2 linked regions of the Reyranella humidisoli genome follow. The protein of the gene in region 2 binds, or shares a complex with, the protein of the main gene of each other region. Links are inferred from orthologs where the notes say so. Each region holds a gene or a part of one and is shown on either strand. Other genes may lie near its edges. The genes, in order: dnaG and KQ910_RS22940.

What was found.
Region 1: the proteins of KQ910_RS22940 (region 2) and dnaG are in contact, whole or in part, in a crystal structure (PDB 2R6A), measured with the Geobacillus stearothermophilus proteins. The link is inferred for Reyranella humidisoli from one-to-one orthologs. Residues at the interface, in WP_033016901.1 of Geobacillus stearothermophilus: Ser13, Glu15, Ala16, Gln18, Glu91, Leu92, Asp94, Ala95, Val96, Pro97, Thr98, Ala99, Ala100, Asn101, Tyr104, Tyr105, Ile108; in WP_049624496.1 of Geobacillus stearothermophilus: Lys456, Leu457, Leu458, Pro459, Ala460, Asn463, Ala464, Leu467, Leu535, Leu536, Ile537, Ala538, Gln544, Glu545, Asp548, Tyr549, His552.

Annotation. Positions count from the first base shown.
Region 1 is NZ_JAHOPB010000002.1:192,213-201,383, forward strand. What follows is about bases 1-2,958. They hold dnaG (DNA primase), read right to left. Parts: upstream 2,438-2,958; coding sequence 563-2,437; downstream 1-562. Other genes in these bases: rpoD (RNA polymerase sigma factor RpoD), read right to left, coding at 1-394; KQ910_RS19270 (GatB/YqeY domain-containing protein), read right to left, coding at 2,491-2,949. In the rest of the region: carA (glutamine-hydrolyzing carbamoyl-phosphate synthase small subunit), read left to right, coding at 3,175-4,359; carB (carbamoyl-phosphate synthase large subunit), read left to right, coding at 4,369-7,614; transcription elongation factor GreA, read left to right, coding at 7,707-8,180; KQ910_RS19290 (inner membrane-spanning protein YciB), read right to left, coding at 8,173-8,739; KQ910_RS19295 (nuclear transport factor 2 family protein), read right to left, coding at 8,833-9,171. UniProt on the Escherichia coli protein: RNA polymerase that catalyzes the synthesis of short RNA molecules used as primers for DNA polymerase during DNA replication.
Region 2 is NZ_JAHOPB010000002.1:936,340-945,477, forward strand. Bases 2,217-5,141 are described here. They hold KQ910_RS22940 (replicative DNA helicase), read right to left. Parts: upstream 4,480-5,141; coding sequence 2,953-4,479; downstream 2,217-2,952. Other genes in these bases: alr (alanine racemase), read right to left, coding at 2,217-2,943; KQ910_RS22945 (class I SAM-dependent methyltransferase), read right to left, coding at 4,565-5,141. Also shown: DNA repair protein RadA, read right to left, coding at 1-209; KQ910_RS22925 (ABC transporter ATP-binding protein), read right to left, coding at 212-985; KQ910_RS22930 (MlaE family ABC transporter permease), read right to left, coding at 998-1,777; more of alr, read right to left, coding at 1,774-2,216; more of KQ910_RS22945, read right to left, coding at 5,142-5,662; KQ910_RS22950 (Fe(3+) ABC transporter substrate-binding protein), read left to right, coding at 5,969-7,003; KQ910_RS22955 (ABC transporter permease), read right to left, coding at 6,978-8,627; rplI (50S ribosomal protein L9), read right to left, coding at 8,710-9,138. UniProt on the Escherichia coli protein: The main replicative DNA helicase, it participates in initiation and elongation during chromosome replication. Travels ahead of the DNA replisome, separating dsDNA into templates for DNA synthesis.

The sequences.
Region 1 (9,171 bases), 750 kb from region 2 along the record:
GCTCGACGCTGCCCATCTCGCGCAGGTACATGCGGACGGGGTCGTCGGTGCGACCGAGTTCCTCGTCCTCGCCCGTCGCCTCGGCCGCGACCACGGCGGTCTTGGCCGGCTCGGCCGGGTTGGCCGTCGCGCTGTCTTCCTGCTCCTCGGCCTCGACGACGTTCACGCCGGCCTCGGACAGCATCGCCATCGTGTCCTCGATCTGCTCGGAGGACACCTCGTCCGGCGGCAGGGCGGCGTTCAGCTCGTCGTAGGTGACGTAGCCGCGCTCCTTGCCTTTCTGGACGAGCTTCTTGAGCTCGGCGCCGAGGGTATCGAGCAGAGGAGCGTCGGGACCCTCCTCGCGGGCATCGGTGGCTTCGGGTTGCGCTACGGTCGCGGTTTTGGTCGCCATTACTCAAATCCTTGGGTGCGACAAACAGGTACGACGGCCAACGGGCCGTTCATTTGGCTGCAAGAAGGGGAGGCGGGGAAGGGCGGCCCCGCGGAAACTACCCTTCTACTATATGGGGCTTCAGTGCAAGCAGCGATAGGGCTCGGCCCCGGATTCATCGCGCTCCGGCTATCCGGCATTGGATTCCACGCTTTCGCGCCGCATCCGGTCCAAAATGGCCTGAAGTCGCCGCAGATTCTCCTCCGACATGTCATCGGCGAGGGCTTCTTCCGCCCGTTTCAGCTCCTCGGGATCGGCCTGGAGCTGGCTCATGTGGCGCGCCGCGCGGCGCCACTGGCCGACCCAGCCGTCGGCGTCCGCGGGATCGTCTCGAAACGCCTCGCGCGCCTTCTGCCGGGCCGATGCCGCCAGGCGGCCGAGCCCGGTTCGTTCGAGATGCTGCTCGATCAACTGCGCCTCCAGGGAGGTATCTCCGGCGGCTTCGTCGGCCGCCGGATCGACGCCGGACGGCACCAGCGACAGCGCGTCCAGCAGGCCGCTGCGCAGCCGAATCAGCTCGGGATTGGCGATCGGCAGGTTGGCCAGGTCCTCGGCCAGGATGTGGAGCAGGGCGGGCCGTTCGATCAGCGCGCCCAGCAGCACCCGTTCCTGACGCGAACCGTCGAGATCGCTTCCGGACCGGCGGGCGGCCGCGCCGGCGGCGAAGGGGGCCGGCTCGGGATCGCCCGGCCGGCGAAACGGCCGGCGGCTGCCGGGCTGCCAGGCCGGCGCCTCGGGCCGCCGCATGCGGTTCAGCCGGCTGCGCATCTCGGTCCGGTAGTAGTCGCGGACGACGGGGTCGGCGATCTCCGCCACCCGCTGCTCGACGGACCGCTGCAGGCTGGCCCGGCGCTCCGGCGTGTCGGTCGATTTTCCCGCCGTTTCCATTTCCCAGACAACGTCCGACAGCGGACGGGCGAGGTCGAGGGTGCGTCGCAGCGCGTCTGGCCCGCGCGTCCGTATCAGGCTGTCGGGATCCTCCCCGGCGGGCAGGGCGAGAAAGCGCAGGCTCTTGCCGGCGCGGAGGAGTGGCAGGGCGCGTTCGGCGGCGCGCGACATCGCGCGGCGTCCGGCATTGTCGCCGTCGAAACAGAGATAGGGCTCGTCGGCGAGCTTCCAGAGTTCGGCGAGTTGGCCTTCGGTGAGGGCGGTGCCGAGCGGCGCCACGGCCCCGCCGAAGCCCGCCCCGTGCAGCGCGATGACGTCCATATAGCCCTCGGCCACGATGACCGGCTGGTCCTTGGTCACGGCCTGGCGGGCGAGGTCGAGGCAGTAGAGGTTGGCACCCTTGTGGAAGAGCGGCGTCTCGGGTGAGTTGAGATACTTCGGCTCGCCGGCGCCCATGACGCGACCGCCAAAGGCGATGGCCCGGCCGCGGCGGTCGTTGATGACGAACATCACGCGACCGCGGAAGCGGTCGTACGGTTCGCGCCGGTCTTCCGGCTGGATGGCAAGCCCGGCCTCGACGATCTTCTCGATGGGCACGCTCTCGCGCTTCAGGGCCGCGATCACGCCGTCCCGGGAATCCGGGGCGAACCCCAGCCGGAACTGGTCGATAACGGCGTCGGACAGGCCGCGGCCGCGCAGGTAGTCCAGGCCCTGACGCCCGACCGGCAGGCGAAGCTGCTTCTGGTACCATTGGGCCGCCATTTCGACGACCTGCTGCAGGGTCGAAGCGCGGTCGGCGCGCTCGCGTTCCGCCGGGGTGGCCCGCGGCACCGGGAGATTGACCTCGCGGGCCAGTTTCTCGACCGCCTCGGGGAACGAAAGACCCTCGGTCTTTATGACGAAATCAATGGCGCTGCCTTTTTCATGGCAGCCGAAGCAGTAGAAGAAACCCTTCTTGTCGTTGACGGTGAAGGAGGGCGTCTTCTCGTTGTGGAAGGGGCAGAGGCCCGCATACTCGGCACCGGAGCGACGCTTCAGCGACACTTTCCGCCCGACGATGTCGGACAGGCTGAGGCGCGCGCGCAGTTCGTCGAGAAACCCCGGAGGGAAGGCCATCCCCTAAGATGGTCCTGCGATCGGAGCCACGCCATAGGGGATAGCGGGGAAGATCAGGGGCTCAGAGCCTTTTTGACGGCTGCCGACGCCTTGGCGAAGTCCATCTGGCCGGCATACTTGCCCTTCAGCGCGGCCATCACGCCGCCCATGTCCTTGACCGAGGTGGCGCCGGCGGCGGCGATGGCCTCGCGGACGGCGGCCTCGACCGCGGCGTCGTCCATCTGCTGCGGCAGGAAGCGCTCGATCACGGCAATCTCGGCCTTTTCCTTGTCAGCCAGATCGGTGCGGCCGCCTTTTTCGTATAGCGAAATGGATTCGTTCCGCTGTTTGATCATGCCCTGCATCATCGACAGGATCTTGTCGTCGGCCACGCCTTCGCGGCTGGCCTCGGTGCGGGCGGCGATGTCGACGTCCTTGAGCTTGGCCAGGATGAGCCGAATCGTGCCCAGCGCCGCCTGATCCTTGGCGCGCATGGCGTCTTTCATCGCTTCGGTCAGTTTCTCGCGCAGCATCGCTTGGGTCCCCTTGGTTCGCCCGAGGGCTAAGGGGCGGAAACTAATCATCCAGGCCGCTGTTGGCAAAGCAAATAAGTTATTGAAATAGCTTAGAAATTGGCTGCCTTGCGCGCCTTGACCCTCTGCGGCGGCTTGGTTACAAACCGCGCGGCTCGCCGATCGCCTCGCCCATGCCGGGTCCGGGGCGAGGCCGCGCGAGCGCCACGAACAGGCATATTCATCATGACTACACCTAAGACCGCCGGCGCAACTGACGCCGCGCCGCGTTGGGCCACGGCCGCGCTGGTGCTGGCCGACGGCACGGTCTTCTGGGGCAAGGGAGTGGGCGCCGCCGGCCATGCCGTGGGCGAAGTCTGCTTCAACACCTCGATGACCGGATATCAGGAAATCATCACCGATCCGTCCTATGCCGGCCAGATCATCACCTTCACCTTCCCGCACATCGGCAACGTGGGCACCAATCTCGAGGATATCGAGACGATCACCCCGGCGGCTCGCGGCGTCGTGCTGCGCGGCGACATCACCGAGCCGGCCAACTGGCGGTCGGTGAAGCCGCTGAACGACTGGCTGAAGAGTCACAATCTGCCCGGTATCTGCGACGTCGACACCCGCGCCATCACGCGCCGCATCCGCGACGGCGGCCCGCCCAACGGGGTGGTCGTCCATGCGCCGGACGGCAAGTTCGACATTCCGAAGATGTGCCAGATCGCTCAGGACTGGCCCGGCCTCGACGGCATGGACCTCGCGCTCGAAGTCACGACCAAGCAGACCTACGATTGGGACGAGACGACGTGGGCGCTGGGCAAGGGCTACGGCAAGCTCACCAATCCGAAGTACCATGTCGTCGCGGTAGACTACGGCGCCAAGCGCAACATCCTGCGCTGCCTCGCCAATACCGGCTGCAGGGTCACGGTCGTGCCGGCCACCGCCACGGCCGACGACATACTGCGGCACAAACCCGACGGCGTGTTCCTCTCGAACGGCCCGGGCGATCCCGCGGCGACGGCGGTCTATGCCTCGCCCGCCATCCAGGCCGTGCTCGACAGGAAGGTGCCGCTGTTCGGCATCTGCCTCGGCCACCAGATCCTGGCGCTGACGCTCGGCGGCAAGACCCGCAAGATGGAGCGCGGCCATCGCGGCGCCAACCAGCCGGTCAAGGACCTGACGACCGGCAAGGTCGAGATCACGTCGCAGAACCACGGCTTCTGCGTCATCCCCGAATCACTGCCGAAGAACACCGAGGTTACGCACGTCTCGCTGTTCGACGGCATCAACGAAGGCCTGCGCTGCACCGACAGGCCGGCCTTCTCCGTCCAGTATCATCCCGAAGCCTCGCCCGGCCCGACTGACAGCCATTATCTCTTCGACCGGTTCGTCGAGATGATCGACGCGAGCAAGGGCAAGTGACAGGTAATCATGCCCAAGCGCACTGACATCAAGTCCATCCTCGTCATCGGCGCCGGCCCGATCGTCATCGGTCAGGCCTGCGAGTTCGACTATTCCGGCGTCCAGGCCTGCAAGGCCCTGAAGGACGAGGGGTATCGGGTCATCCTGATCAACTCGAACCCGGCCACGATCATGACCGATCCGGGCCTGGTCGATGCGACCTATGTCGAGCCGATCACGCCCGACTTCGTGGCGCGAATCATCGAGAAGGAAAAGCCCGACGCCATCCTGCCGACGATGGGCGGCCAGACCGCGCTCAACACGGCGATGTCGCTGCACCGCGACGGGCGTCTCGAGAAGTACGGCGTCGAGTTGATCGGCGCCAACGCCGAGGCGATCGACAAGGCCGAGGACCGCCTGCTGTTCCGCGACGCCATGACCAAGATCGGGCTCGAATGTCCGAAGAGCGAGGTCGTGCACAATCGCGAGGAGGCGGCGAACGCGCTCGACCGCGTCGGCCTGCCGGCCATCATCCGCCCGTCCTTCACGCTCGGCGGCACCGGCGGCGGCATCGCCTACAACCGCGACGAATATTTCGAGATCGTGGCCGGCGGCGTCGATGCCTCGCCGGTCGGCGAGGTGCTGGTCGAGGAATCCGTGCTCGGCTGGAAAGAGTACGAGATGGAGGTCGTGCGTGACCGCAACGACAACTGCATCATCATCTGCTCGATCGAGAACATCGATCCGATGGGCGTGCATACCGGCGACTCGGTGACGGTCGCGCCGGCGCTGACGCTCACCGACAAGGAATACCAGATCATGCGCGACGCCTCGATCGCGTGCCTGCGCGAGATCGGCGTCGATACCGGCGGCTCGAACGTGCAGTTCGCCGTCGATCCGGCGACCGGCCGCATGGTCGTGATCGAGATGAACCCGCGCGTCTCGCGCTCCTCGGCGCTGGCGTCGAAGGCCACGGGCTTTCCGATCGCCAAGGTCGCGGCGCGGCTGGCCGTCGGCTACACGCTCGACGAGCTGCTGAACGACATCACCGGCGAGACGCCGGCCTCGTTCGAGCCGACGATCGACTACGTCGTCACCAAGATGCCGCGCTTCGCCTTCGAGAAGTTCCCCGGCGCGGAGCCGCTGCTGAACACGTCGATGAAGAGCGTCGGCGAGGCGATGTCGATCGGCCGCACCTTCCAGGAATCGCTGCAGAAGGCGCTGCGCTCGATGGAGACGGGCCTCACCGGCCTGAACGAGATCGAGATCAAGGGCGCTCCTGACAAATCCGCCATCGTGGGCGCGCTGGCGCGGCCGACGCCCGATCGCATCCTGGTGATCGCCCAGGCCTTCCGCCACGGCCTCACGGTCGAGGAGATCGCCCAGGCGTCGAAGTACGAGCCTTGGTTCCTGCGCCAGATCGAGCAGCTCGTGGCCCTCGAGGCGGACCTGCGCAAGAACGGCCTGCCGAAGGACGCCAAGGCGTTCTTCGACCTGAAGAAGAAGGGCTTCTCGGACGAGCGGCTGGGCGAGCTCACGAAGCAGGGCACCGCCGATGTGGCGAAGAAGCGCCGCGCGCTGGGCGTGCGGCCGGTCTTCAAGCGCATCGACACCTGCGCCGCCGAATTCGAATCGCGCACGCCCTATCTCTATTCCTGCTACGAGGGTGACGGTGTGCGGCCGGCCGAGTGCGAGTCGCAGCCCACGGACCGGCGCAAGGTCATCATCCTGGGCGGCGGTCCCAATCGTATCGGCCAGGGCATCGAGTTCGACTATTGCTGTGTCCATGCCGTCTACGCGCTGCGCGACGCCGGCTACGAGACCATCATGGTCAACTGCAACCCCGAGACGGTGTCGACCGACTACGACACGGCCGACCGGCTCTACTTCGAGCCGCTGACCGCCGAGGACGTGATCGAGCTGGTCGAGGTCGAGCGCCGCAACGGCGAGTTGCTGGGCCTGATCGTGCAGTTCGGCGGCCAGACGCCGCTGAAGCTCGCCAAGCCGCTGGAAGCCGCCGGCATCCCGATCCTCGGCACCTCGCCCGATGCGATCGACCTCGCCGAGGACCGCGACCGCTTCCAGAAGCTGATCCAGGAACTCAAGCTGCGCCAGCCGGCCAACGGTACGGCGACGTCGGAAAAGCAGGCCATCGAGATCGCCGAGAAGATCGGTTACCCGGTCGTCATCCGCCCGTCCTACGTGCTGGGCGGCCGCGCCATGCAGATCGTCTACGACCGCTCGGCAATCGAGCGCTACATGCGCGACGCCGTGAAGGTGTCGGGCAGCAATCCGGTGCTGGTGGACTCCTACCTGCGCGATGCCATCGAGGTCGACGTCGATGCGCTGGCCGACAAGGACCAGAACGTCTTCGTCGCGGGTATCATGGAGCATATCGAGGAAGCGGGAATCCATTCCGGTGACTCGGCCTGCTCGCTGCCGCCATACTCGCTGCCGGCGAAGATCATCGCCGAGATCGAGCGCCAGACCGAGGCGATGGCCAAGGCCCTGCACGTGGTGGGCCTCATGAACGTGCAGTTCGCCGTCAAGGACGGCGAGGTCTACGTCCTCGAGGTCAATCCGCGCGCCAGCCGAACGGTGCCCTTCGTCGCCAAGGCGACCGGCCAGCCGATCGCCAAGTTCGCCGCCCGCTTGATGGTCGGCGAGCCGCTGAAGTCGTTGGGCGTAAAGAAGTCCAAGGGCAAGCACATCGCGGTCAAGGAAGCGGTGTTCCCCTTCGCACGCTTCCCGGGCGTCGACATCATTCTCGGGCCCGAGATGCGTTCGACCGGCGAGGTGATGGGCCTGGACATGGATTTCGGCCGCGCTTTCGCCAAGTCGCAGCTCGGCGCCGGCAGCAAGGTGCCGGTCGAGGGCACCGTCTTCGTGTCGGTCAAGGACCAGGACAAGCAGGCGATGGTGAAGCCGCTGAAGCGGCTGGTCGAACTCGGCTTCAAGGTCGTGGCGACACGCGGCACCGCGGATTTCCTCGCCAGGCATTCGATCGAGGCGCAGCAGGTGAACAAGGTGCTGGAAGGCCGGCCGCATATCGTCGACCTGATGAAGGACGGCAAGGTGCAGCTCGTCTTCAATACCGTCGACGGCGCCGGTGCGCTGACCGACAGCTTCACGCTCCGCCGCACGGCGCTGATGCACAAGATCGCCTACTACACGACGGTCGCCGGTGCGAAGGCGTCGGTCGAGGGCATCGCCGCGATGAAGGAAGGCGCGCTCGAGGTTGCGCCGCTCCAATCCTACTTCAAGACGGCGTTCTAGCGCAGGCCAACGGCCGGAACGCAGCGGATTTCGACCCGTTGCCGGGTGCGTTCGGCGTTGACGGCGTACGATTGATCAAGGACGATTTGGCAATGGAACGTATTCCGATGACGGCCGAGGGGCTGCAGCGCCTCGAAGGTGAACTGAAAGTGCTGAAGAGCGTGGAGCGCCCGGCGATCATCAAGGCGATCGCGACGGCGCGCGAGCACGGTGATCTCTCGGAGAACGCCGAGTACACGTCTGCGCGCGAAAAGCAGAGTTTCATCGAGGGACGCATCGGCGAACTCGAGGACATCATCTCGCGGACCGAGGTGATCGACTTTTCCAAGCTGACGGGAAAGGTCATCAAGTTCGGCGCCACCGTGCGTCTGGCCGACGAGGACACCGACGAGAAGGTCAAGTACCAGATCGTCGGACCCTACGAGGCGGATCTCGCCAAGGGCCGCATTTCCATCACCTCGCCGATCGGGCGCGCACTGATCGGCAAGACCGTGGGCGACAAGGTCGAGGTCCAGACGCCGCGTGGCGGCAAGTCCTACGAAGTCGTGGGCGTCCAGTTCAACTAGCCGCCATCATGGCGCGCGCCCGGCGGATGCCGGTGGACTTCATGATCGCGTACTGGATGCCGAACAGGCCGACCTTGCTGCCGATGGCCCACGCCGACTTCACGGCCGCCCAGGTCGTGACGTCGAGCGCGAGCGCCAGAACGATGTTGAGGATGGCCGAGAAGAACATCATCCCGGCCCAGACATAGCCGAAGGTGATGGCGAGGTCGGGCACGGTCGCCTGCGCGATCGGTGGCAGGTAGCGGGTCATCCAGCCGCGTTTCAGCATCACCAGCCCGACGACGACGTAGATGACGCTGGGCTTCAGCATGATGAAGAGCGGATCGTCGGTGATGAACGTGGCCGCGCCCGAGGACAGGATGATGACCAGGCTGAGCCACTGCAGCGCTTCCACCGGCTGTTTCTGGAAGAGCTGCCAGCCGATCTGGGCAAGGCCCAGTGCCATGCCGAGGCCGACCGCGAGGAAGAGGTTGCCGGTCGCGACATAGACGGCGAGGAAGAGGAGCGTCGAGGCGAGGTCGAGCAACAGGACCTTCGACGCCTGGAAGAGGTTCTTCATGGGCTGGGCTTGCGTGAGAGTTTCATGACAACGCTGTGTATTTAACGCACGCTATCAATACACGGCGTTCCCCGCAAGGGTATCCGCTATTGCTTAGGCGACGACGACCTTGATGTAGGTGTCCTTCATCACGATCAGGCCGCGGCGGAAGGTGTAGAGGTCGCAGCCCAGCCATTCCTGCCGCTCTCCGGTCCGCAGGGTGGCGATGCGATGCCACTCCGTCACGGCCCGGTCGCCGTGGATGAACTCGCTGGTGTGGTTCCACTTCACGTCGCTGGCGGCCGCGAACAGGGGCTCGAAGTAGCTGCGGATCGCGGCCTTGCCCTTGAAGCTCTGGCCCCAATAGTCGGGACCCTTGGCGTTCCGGAATTCACCGTCCTCGGCAAAGGAATCAACAATTCCGTCGACATCGCGTCGCGCGAAAGCGTCAGC
Region 2 (9,138 bases):
GGCGGCTGTGGGGTCGAGCCGGTCAGGCCGGTGAATTCGAGCAGCCGGCCCCGGCCGCCCCGTGCCAGCCCGCCTCCGGCAGGGCCCGGGGCGGGGGCCGATTCCTCGACGATGGTGTTCCATTCGCCGCAGGATTCGCAGCGCCCGCTCCACTTGGTGGTGACGGCACCGCAGGACTGGCAGACGTAGCGCTTGAGCGGCCGCGCCACGCTCAGAGCTTCCGGACCTGCATCCGGATCGGACCCTCGGCCCGGCCGTGAATGAACTGGTCGACATGGGCATTGCCCGAGCGGTCGATGTCGGCGACGGGGCCCTGCCAGATCAGCTTGCCTTCGTAGAGCATGCCGATGCGGTGACCGATCTTGCGGGCGCTCGCCATGTCGTGGGTGATCGACACCGCGGTGGCCCCCAGATCGCTGACGCATTTCACGATCAGGTCGTTGATGACGTCGGCCATGATCGGATCGAGGCCGGTCGTCGGTTCGTCGAAGAAGATGATCTCGGGTTCGCGGGCGATGGCCCGGGCGAGTGCGACGCGCTTCTGCATGCCGCCCGACAGTTCGGAGGGGAAGAGATCGCCGATCTCCGGTCCCAGCCCGACGGCACCCAGCTTGGCGACGGCGACCCCGCGGGCCTTATCGGGCGCCATGCCGTCGCTCTGGATGGGGCCGAACGCCACGTTTTCCCAGACCCGCAGGGAGTCGAACAGGGCGCCGCCCTGGAACAGCATGCCGAACTTGCGCATGACGCGTGCCCGATCGCGACTGGAAAGGTCGGCCGTCTCCTCGCCGTCCACCTTGATCGAGCCGCTGTCGGGACGCATCAGGCCCAGAATGCATTTCAGCAGCACCGATTTGCCGGTGCCCGAGCCGCCGATAACCACCATCGATTCGCCCGGCGCCACGTCGAGATCGATTCCCTGCAACACTTTCTTGGGGCCGAAGGCCTTGGTGACACCGCGCAACGAGATCTTGGGGGATGCCATGGGCGGGGCCGGTCAGCGCGCGAAGAAGGCTTCGGTGATGAAGTAGTTGAACGTCAGGATCAGGATCGAGGCCGAGACCACCGCGCTGGTGGTCGCCATGCCGACGCCCTGGGCGCCGCCGCGCGACGTGTAGCCGTGGTAGCAGCCCATCAGGGTGATCAGGAAGCCGAACACGGCGGCCTTCACCAGCCCGGAGAACACGTCCTGGAACTGGAGGAAGTCCATCGTGTTGCGCAGATAGGCCGCATCGTTGAAATCGAGCTTGTAGACGCCCACCAGGAAGCCGCCCATCACGCCGATGATGTCGGCGATGAGGACCAGGAACGGCAGCGTGACGATGCCGGCGATGAGGCGCGGCACGACAAGATACTTGAACGGATCGGTCGACAGCGTGGTCAGCGCATCGATCTGCTCTGTGACGCGCATGGTGCCGATCTCGGCGGCCATAGCTGCGCCGACGCGGCCGGCGACCATCAGGCCGGCGAGGACAGGGCCCAGTTCGCGGGTCAGCGAGACGACGACGACATTGGGGATGGCGCTTTCGGCGGAGAAGCGCGCAAAACCGGTGTAGCTCTGCAACGCCAGCACCATGCCGGTGAAGATCGCCGTCAGTCCGACCACCGGCAGCGAGTAGTAGCCGATCTCCATGATCTGCCGAAGGATCTGCTGGCGATAATAGGGCGGCTGCAAACCTTGCCGGATCGCCTGGAAGGCAAAGGCCGAGACGCTGCCGATCGCCGCCAGGAAGGCCAGCGTCATCCGGCCGAGGACCGTGAACAGCGGGATGCTCACGGCGTTTCTCCCGCTTCCTCGACCGCCGCGTCGGCATAGCCGTCGACATAGGCGCGGTGGTAGCGCCGGCCGAGCGCCGTCATGACTTCGTAGGCGTTGGTCCGGGCGTGGTCGGCAAGATCGTCCGGGGTCAGGTGAGGCCCCAGCACCTCGACCATCGCACCGGGCTGGCACTCGGCTTCCGGCACGTCGGTCACGTCGATGGTCACGAGGTCCATGGAGATACGGCCGATCACGGGCACGTTGCGTCCGGCAAGATGGACCTGGGTGCGGTTGATGAGGTTACGGAAATAGCCGTCCGCATACCCCAGCGCAATCGTGGCGATCCGGCTGGGCCGTGCCGAGCGCCAGGCGCCGCCATAGCCCACCGTCTGGAAGGCATCGATGCGGCGGGTCTGCAGGATATGCGCCCGCAGCGTGACGACGCTCAGCATCGGGTTGGCCTGACCGGGCAGGGGATTGATGCCGTAGAGCGCCGCGCCCGGCCTGAGGAGGTCGAAGTGGAAATCCGGCCCCAGGAAGATGCCCGAGGAATTGGCGAGCGACGTCGGCGCGCCCGGCATCGCCCGCACGAAGGTGCGGAATCGGGAAAGCTGCTCGCCGTTGATCGGGTTCGACGTCTCTTCGGAGGCGACGAGGTGGCTCATGATCAGGGCCAGCCGAAGGCCGCGCAGCCGGCCACGCTCGTTGATCAGGACCTGCGCATCCTCCGCGCTGAAACCCAGCCGGTGCAGGCCGGTGTCGAGATGGACCACGGCGTCGAGCGGCTGGTTGAAGCGCTGGGCGGCTGCCCGCCAGGCGTTGAGCTGGCCCAGGTGGTTGAGCACCGGGACGAGGCGGTGCGCCACGAAATCGCCCTCGGTGCCTGGCAGCAGGCCGTTCAGCACGTAGATCGGCGGTTCGGGCAGAACCCGGCGCAGCGCGATGCCCTCGTCGATATGGGCGACGAAGAACTGGCGGCACCCTTCCGCCGCCAGCCGCGGCCCCACCACGGCCGCCCCGGTACCGTAGGCATCGGCTTTCAGGACGGCGGCGCAGTCGATCGGCCGGCCGGTAGCCCGCCCGGCATCGCGCAGACCGCGCCAGTTGGCTGCGATCGCCCCGAGGTCGATCGAAAGGATCGCCCCGGCGCGTCGCGCGGCTTCGTCGTCGGCAGGAATTGACACGCAGTGACCTTAGAACGCGGACACGGGCTCGTCAGCAACGCCATCGAGGTTGCCGAACTTGGTGAACTGGCCTTCGAACGACAGGCGCACGATGCCCGTGGGACCGTGACGCTGCTTGGCAACGATGACCTCGGCCTTGCCGTAGGTCTCCTCGCAGCGCTGCTTCCAGGCGTCATGGCGCTCGTTGAATTTCTGGTCGCTCTCCTCGGCCCGCCGCGCCGGTTCGGTCCGGGTCAGATAGTATTCCTCGCGATAGACGAACATGACGACGTCGGCGTCCTGCTCGATCGATCCCGATTCGCGAAGGTCGGCGAGCTGCGGGCGTTTGTCCTCGCGCTGTTCGACGGCGCGGGAAAGCTGCGACAGCGCGACCACCGGCACATCCAGTTCCTTGGCGAGCGTCTTCAGGCCGCGGGTGATCTCAGAGACCTCCTGCACGCGGTTCTCCTGCCGGCTCTTTCCAGACGGATTGAGCAGCTGGAGGTAGTCGACGATGATCAGGCCGAGACCATGTGTCCGCTTCAGCCGGCGGGCGCGCGTGCGCAGCGCGGCAATCGACAGGGCGGGCGTATCGTCGATGAAGAAATTGAGATGCTCGAGTTCGTGGCTGACGTTCATCACCCGGTCGAACTCGGTGCTGTTCATCTCGCCCTTGCGGATTTTCTCCGATGAGAGCTCCGCCTGCTCCGACAACATGCGGGTGGCGAGCTGCTCGGCCGACATTTCGAGCGAGAAGAAGCCGACGACGGCGCCGTCCACGGCCTTGGGATGGCCGTCGACGATCTCCTCCCGATAGGCCTTCGCCGCATTGAAGGCGATGTTGGTCGCCAGTGCGGTCTTTCCCATGGACGGACGACCGGCGAGGATCAGCAGGTCGGACCTGTGCAGGCCGCCCAGCAGCTGGTCGAGGTTGAACAGGCCGGTGGCCACGCCGGTGAGCTTGCCCTCGCGATGAAAAGCCGCCTCGGCGGCCGTCATGGCCTCGGTGAGGGCCATGCGGAAGGGCTTGAAGCCGCCCTCCGTCTGGCCGGTCGTGGCGAGGTCGTAGAGCTTCTTCTCGGCGACTTCGATCTGCTGCAGCGCCGTCTCGTCCACATCGCCGGAGAAGGCGCCATTCACGACGTTCTCGCCGAGATCGATGAGCTGACGGCGCAGAAACAGGTCATGCACCGCCCGGCCGAACGCGGCGGCGTCGATCACGTGCACGGACGCGGCCGCGAGTCGCGCGAGGTATGCCGCACCGCCGGCTTCCTTCATCGCCGGATCCTGCTCGACGTAGGTCTTGAGCGTCACGGCGCTCACGACCTGACCGCGCTCGATCAGGCGCGTCAGCGAATCGAAGAGCTTGCCGTGCAGGGGGTCCGCGAAATGTTCCGGGCGCAGGAACTCGGCGACACGCTGGTAGGCGGCGTTATTCACCAGAATGGCGCCCAGCAAGGCCTGTTCCGCCTCGAAATTGTGAGGCGGCTCGCGCAGGCGGACATCTTCCGCGCCGGGCAGGCGGGTGACGTTCGAGGACTCTTTCAGTGGCTCCATCACAATGTCTTTGCCCAAGATGGGAGGGGGCACCAGCGCAAAGAGTTCGGAAAAAAGATATCCCGAGCGTAACGAGGATAGCTCTCTATTCCGCCGCCATGGAGCCTGCCACGTTCCGCAGGCGTTCTCCAGGCGCCATGTAATCGCGCGTGAGCGGCACGGCATCCTGCCGGCGAGCGATCTGAATCTGGAAGACCATCTGATTCATGTACCGGAACGCCACCTCGCAGCCGGCCAGGTAGAATTCCCACATCCGGCAGAAGCGATCGTCGTAGCCCGCAAGCTGCTTGATCCGGTCGCGGTTGGCGAGGAAGCGTTCGCGCCACTGGCGCAGGGTCTCAGCATAATGCAGGCGCAGGACCTCAATGTCGGTAACCCACAGTCCGGCCTGCTCGATCGCCGCCATGACCTCGGAGAGGGCCGGGGTATAGCCGCCGGGGAAGATGTATTTGCGCAGCCACGTATTGGTTCCACCCGGCGGCTCCATGCGGCCGATCGAGTGCAGCAGCATGACGCCGTCGTCGGCGAGCAACTCCTTCACCTTCCGGAAATACTCGAGATAGTGGGCTGAGCCGACATGCTCGAACATGCCCACCGAGACGATGCGGTCGTAGCGGCCCGACTCCTGACGGTAGTCCAGCAGCTTGAAGCGGACGTTCCCGGCGGCACCTTCCTCGGCGGCGCGGCGACTCGAGACGGCGTGCTGTTCGCGCGACAGCGTGACCCCGGTGACATCGACGCCGAAAGCCTTGGCCAGGTAGAGGCCCATGCCGCCCCAGCCCGATCCGATGTCGAGAACCTTCTGTCCCGGTTTCAGCAGCAGCTTGGCCGCGATGTGTCGCTTCTTGTCGGCCTGCGCCACCTCCAGCGATTCGGCGCCGGTCCTGAAATAGGCACAGGAATACTGACGGTCGCGATCGAGGAAGAAGTCGTAGAGCTCACCGCGCAGGTCATAGTGATGAGCGACATTCTTCTGCGCCTTGCCGACTGGATTGTATTGTTCGAGCGCGCGCAGCCATCGCTGAAGCGTGTAGGACCAGCGCACGGCCGGGGTCGCTTCCACGGCGGCGATGTTGCGTCCGAGAAGGTCGAGAAGGTCATAGAGGTCGCCTTCCTCGACGGTCAGGCGGCCGTCCATATAGGCTTCGCCCAGCGCCAGTCTCGGACGGAGCGCGATTCTCACGCCCGTCCACCGGTCATGAACGCGCATGCTTACGGAAGGGCCTGGTTTGGTACCGGCGAGTTGGTACGACCGACCGGCCTCGTCGATGATGGTCAGTCGACCTTCGTCAATGACATGGGCAAGGACCTGAGCGAGCAACACGTTGTCACTCCTGCGATCACCTCGGCGAATGTTAGCCCCAACCATATTTTCGACGCAAAGGGATGTGCGAACTTTGCTTGGAAGTGTGAATAATTCGCATTTGAATTGCGAACCTCCATCCGCAGTGGTATCAGGCATTGATACTCAGTCGCAGCGGAGGAAGGCGTGAAAAGACGTGCGCTCGTAAGGACCGGACTGGCCTTTGGAACCGGCGCGTTTCTCGCGCGGCGCGCGTGGGCGCAGGGAGGCACCCTGAACATCTATTCCGCCCGCCACTACAACACCGACGAAGCCCTGTACGGGAATTTCACCGACCTCACCGGCGTCAAGATCAATCGGGTCGACGCCGAACCCGACCCCCTCGTGCAGCGCCTTCGCACCGAAGGCGACAAGAGCCCTTGCGACCTTCTCATCACGACCGATGCCGGCCGCATCGAGAGGGCGCGGGAGACGGGCCTCTTGCAGCCGGTCGATTCGGCCGTTCTGGCAAAATCGGTGCCCGCGCATCTGCGCGATCCCGACAATAACTGGTTCGGTTTCTCCAAGCGTGCCCGCGTGATTTTCTACAACAAGGAGAAGGTGACGGCGGCCGATGCGCCCAGGACCTACGAGGCGCTGGCCGATCCGAAGTGGAAGGGCCAGATCCTGATCCGCCCGTCGGGCCACATCTACAATCAGTCGCTGGTGGGCTCGCTACTGGCCGCACTGGGACCCGAGAAGACCGAGGCCTGGGCCAAGGGCGTCGCGGCCAACCTCGCGCGTCCGCCGCGCGGCGGCGACACCGACCAGCTCAAGGGGGCTGCGGCCGGCGAGGCGATGCTCGCCGTGTCCAACACCTACTACTACGTGAACCTCCTGCGCTCGAAGAAGCCGGAGGATCGCGAGGTTGCCGCGAAGCTGGGAGTCGTGTTTCCCGACCAGGCGGGGCGCGGCACGCATGTGAACATCAGCGGTGGCGCCGTGGCCAAGTACGCGCCGAACAAAGAGGCTGCCGTGAAGTTCCTCGAGTACCTCGTGTCGGTGCCGGCGCAACGCTACTTCGCCGAGGGCAACTCGGAGTTCCCGGTGGTGGCCGGCGTCGAGATGTCGCCGGAGTTGAAGTCGCTCGGCACCTTCAAGGAAGACCAGCTCAATGCCCGTGTGTTCGCGCAGAACAACGCCGAGGCGCTGAAGATCATGGACCGGGCTGGCTGGAAGTAGTCGGTCCACCGGCCGGCGATCCTGCGGCCACCGCACGGCTGAGCAGGATCACCGGCACAAGCGAGACGAGAACGATGACGATCGCGCCGACGGCCGCTTGGGCAAGGCGTTCGTCGGAGGCGAAACGGAAGACGCCGATCGCCAGCGTGTCGAAGTTGAACGGGCGTATCAGGAGCGTCGCCGGCAATTCCTTCAGCACTTCCACGAACGCGACGATCCCCGCAGTGAGAGCGGGGGTACGCAGCATCGGAAGGTGGATGTACCGCAGCACCTGAAATGGCCGTGCGCCCAGCACCCGTGCGCTGGCGTCCATTGCCGGGTCGATTGCGGCCAGCCCGGGCGCCACGTTGGCCATGCCGACCGCGAGGAAACGCACCGTGTAGGCGAGCAGCAGGGCGAACGCAGTTCCGCTCAGGAGCAGTCCTGTCGACACGCCGAACAGTCCTCGCGACACGAAATCGATGCCGTCGTCGGCAACGGCAAGTGGCAGCAGCACGCCGACGGCGATGACGGCACCGGGGATCGCATAGCCCAGCGAGGCGAATTCGATCGTGCGGTTGAGGGAGCGCCGGCCTACCAGGCGGCCGGCATAGCTCAGGAACAGCGCCAATCCGACGATGATGAGAGCCGCCAGGGACGCAAGGATCAGGCTGTTGACGGCATCACCGAGGAAGCGATGATCCGCCACGACCGAGCCCGACCGCACCGCGAGCTGCGCCAGGTGAAGCGTCGGCAGCACGAAGCCCAGCAGCACGGGCAGGGCGCAGGCGAGAAGGGCGGCCAGCGCCCGGCCGGGAGGAAGGGCCGCCGGTTCGGAGCGATGGCGGAGGTTGGAGGCGATGGCGAAGCTGGCGCGACCGCGGGAATGCCGTTCCAGCAGGATCAGCCCGATCGCGATGGCGATCAGCACGAACGAAATCTGCGCCGCGCCCTCGCGATTTCCCATGCCGTACCAGGTCCGGTAGATCGCCGTCGTGAAAGTGTGGACGCCGTAATATTGGACGGTGCCGAAATCGGCGAGCGTCTCCAGCAGGGCGAGCGCCGCGCCGGCCGCGATGGCCGGCCGGGCCAGCGGCAGGCCGATGCGCAGGAAAGTCCGCCACGGTCCGTTGCCCAGGATGCGGCTGGCTTCGAGCAGCGCCTGTGATTGCGTCAGGAACGCCGCGCGGGCGGCGAGATAGACATAAGGGTACAGGACCAGCGTGAACAGGAACGCGACGCCCGCTGCCGAGCCGAGATCGGGGAACCAGTAATCGGTGCGCGTCCATCCGGTCGCGCCGCGCAGTCCGCTCTGGAGCGGTCCGGCGAAGGCCATCAGGTCGGCATAGGCGTAGCCGATGATATAGGTCGGCATCACGAGGGGCAGCAGCAGCGCCCATTGCAGGATGCCGACGCCCGGGAAACGGCACATCGTGACCAGCCACGCGGTCCCGGTGCCGAGGACGACGGTTCCGACACCGACGCCCAGCAGCAGGATGATCGTGTTGGCGAGGATGTCCGGAAGCTGGGTCTCGGCGAGGTGACGCCAGAGGTCGAGCTGGTCCGTGAACAGGCTGGAGCCGATGCCGAGCAGCGGCAGCGCCACCACGGCCGCAACGACGAATGCGCCCAGCCGCCAGATCACGGATGCACCAAAAGAAAACGCATGCCATCGCGGTGCGATGGCATGCGTTCGAAGAGATACGCGGTGCCTGTCGGCACGCGCGTTACTTCTGGTCGGCCGGCACTTCCTCGGCCGTAGCCTCGGTAGCCTCGGCCTCGGCACTTGCGGCCGCCTTGGCTTCGAACAGCGCGGCAGCCTGGTCGGCTGCACGCTGCGCGGCTTCCGCCGCTTCCATCTGCGCACGCTCGGTCTCGGCGACGAGCCTGCCGCCCTTGGCGAGGAACTCGGCCTCGTCGGCGGAGCGGGCGACCAGCACCGAGATCTCGACCACGACTTCCGGATGGAGGTGGATCTTGATCTTGTGCTCGCCCAGCGCCTTGATCGGCTTGTCCAGTTCGACCTGGGCGCGCTCGATCTTCACGTTCTGGGTGGCGGCGCCCTCGGCGATGTCGCGCGAAGTCACCGAACCGTACAGCTGCAGGGCTTCGGACGCCTGGCGGATGATGATGACCTTGAGGTCGCTCATCTTCGC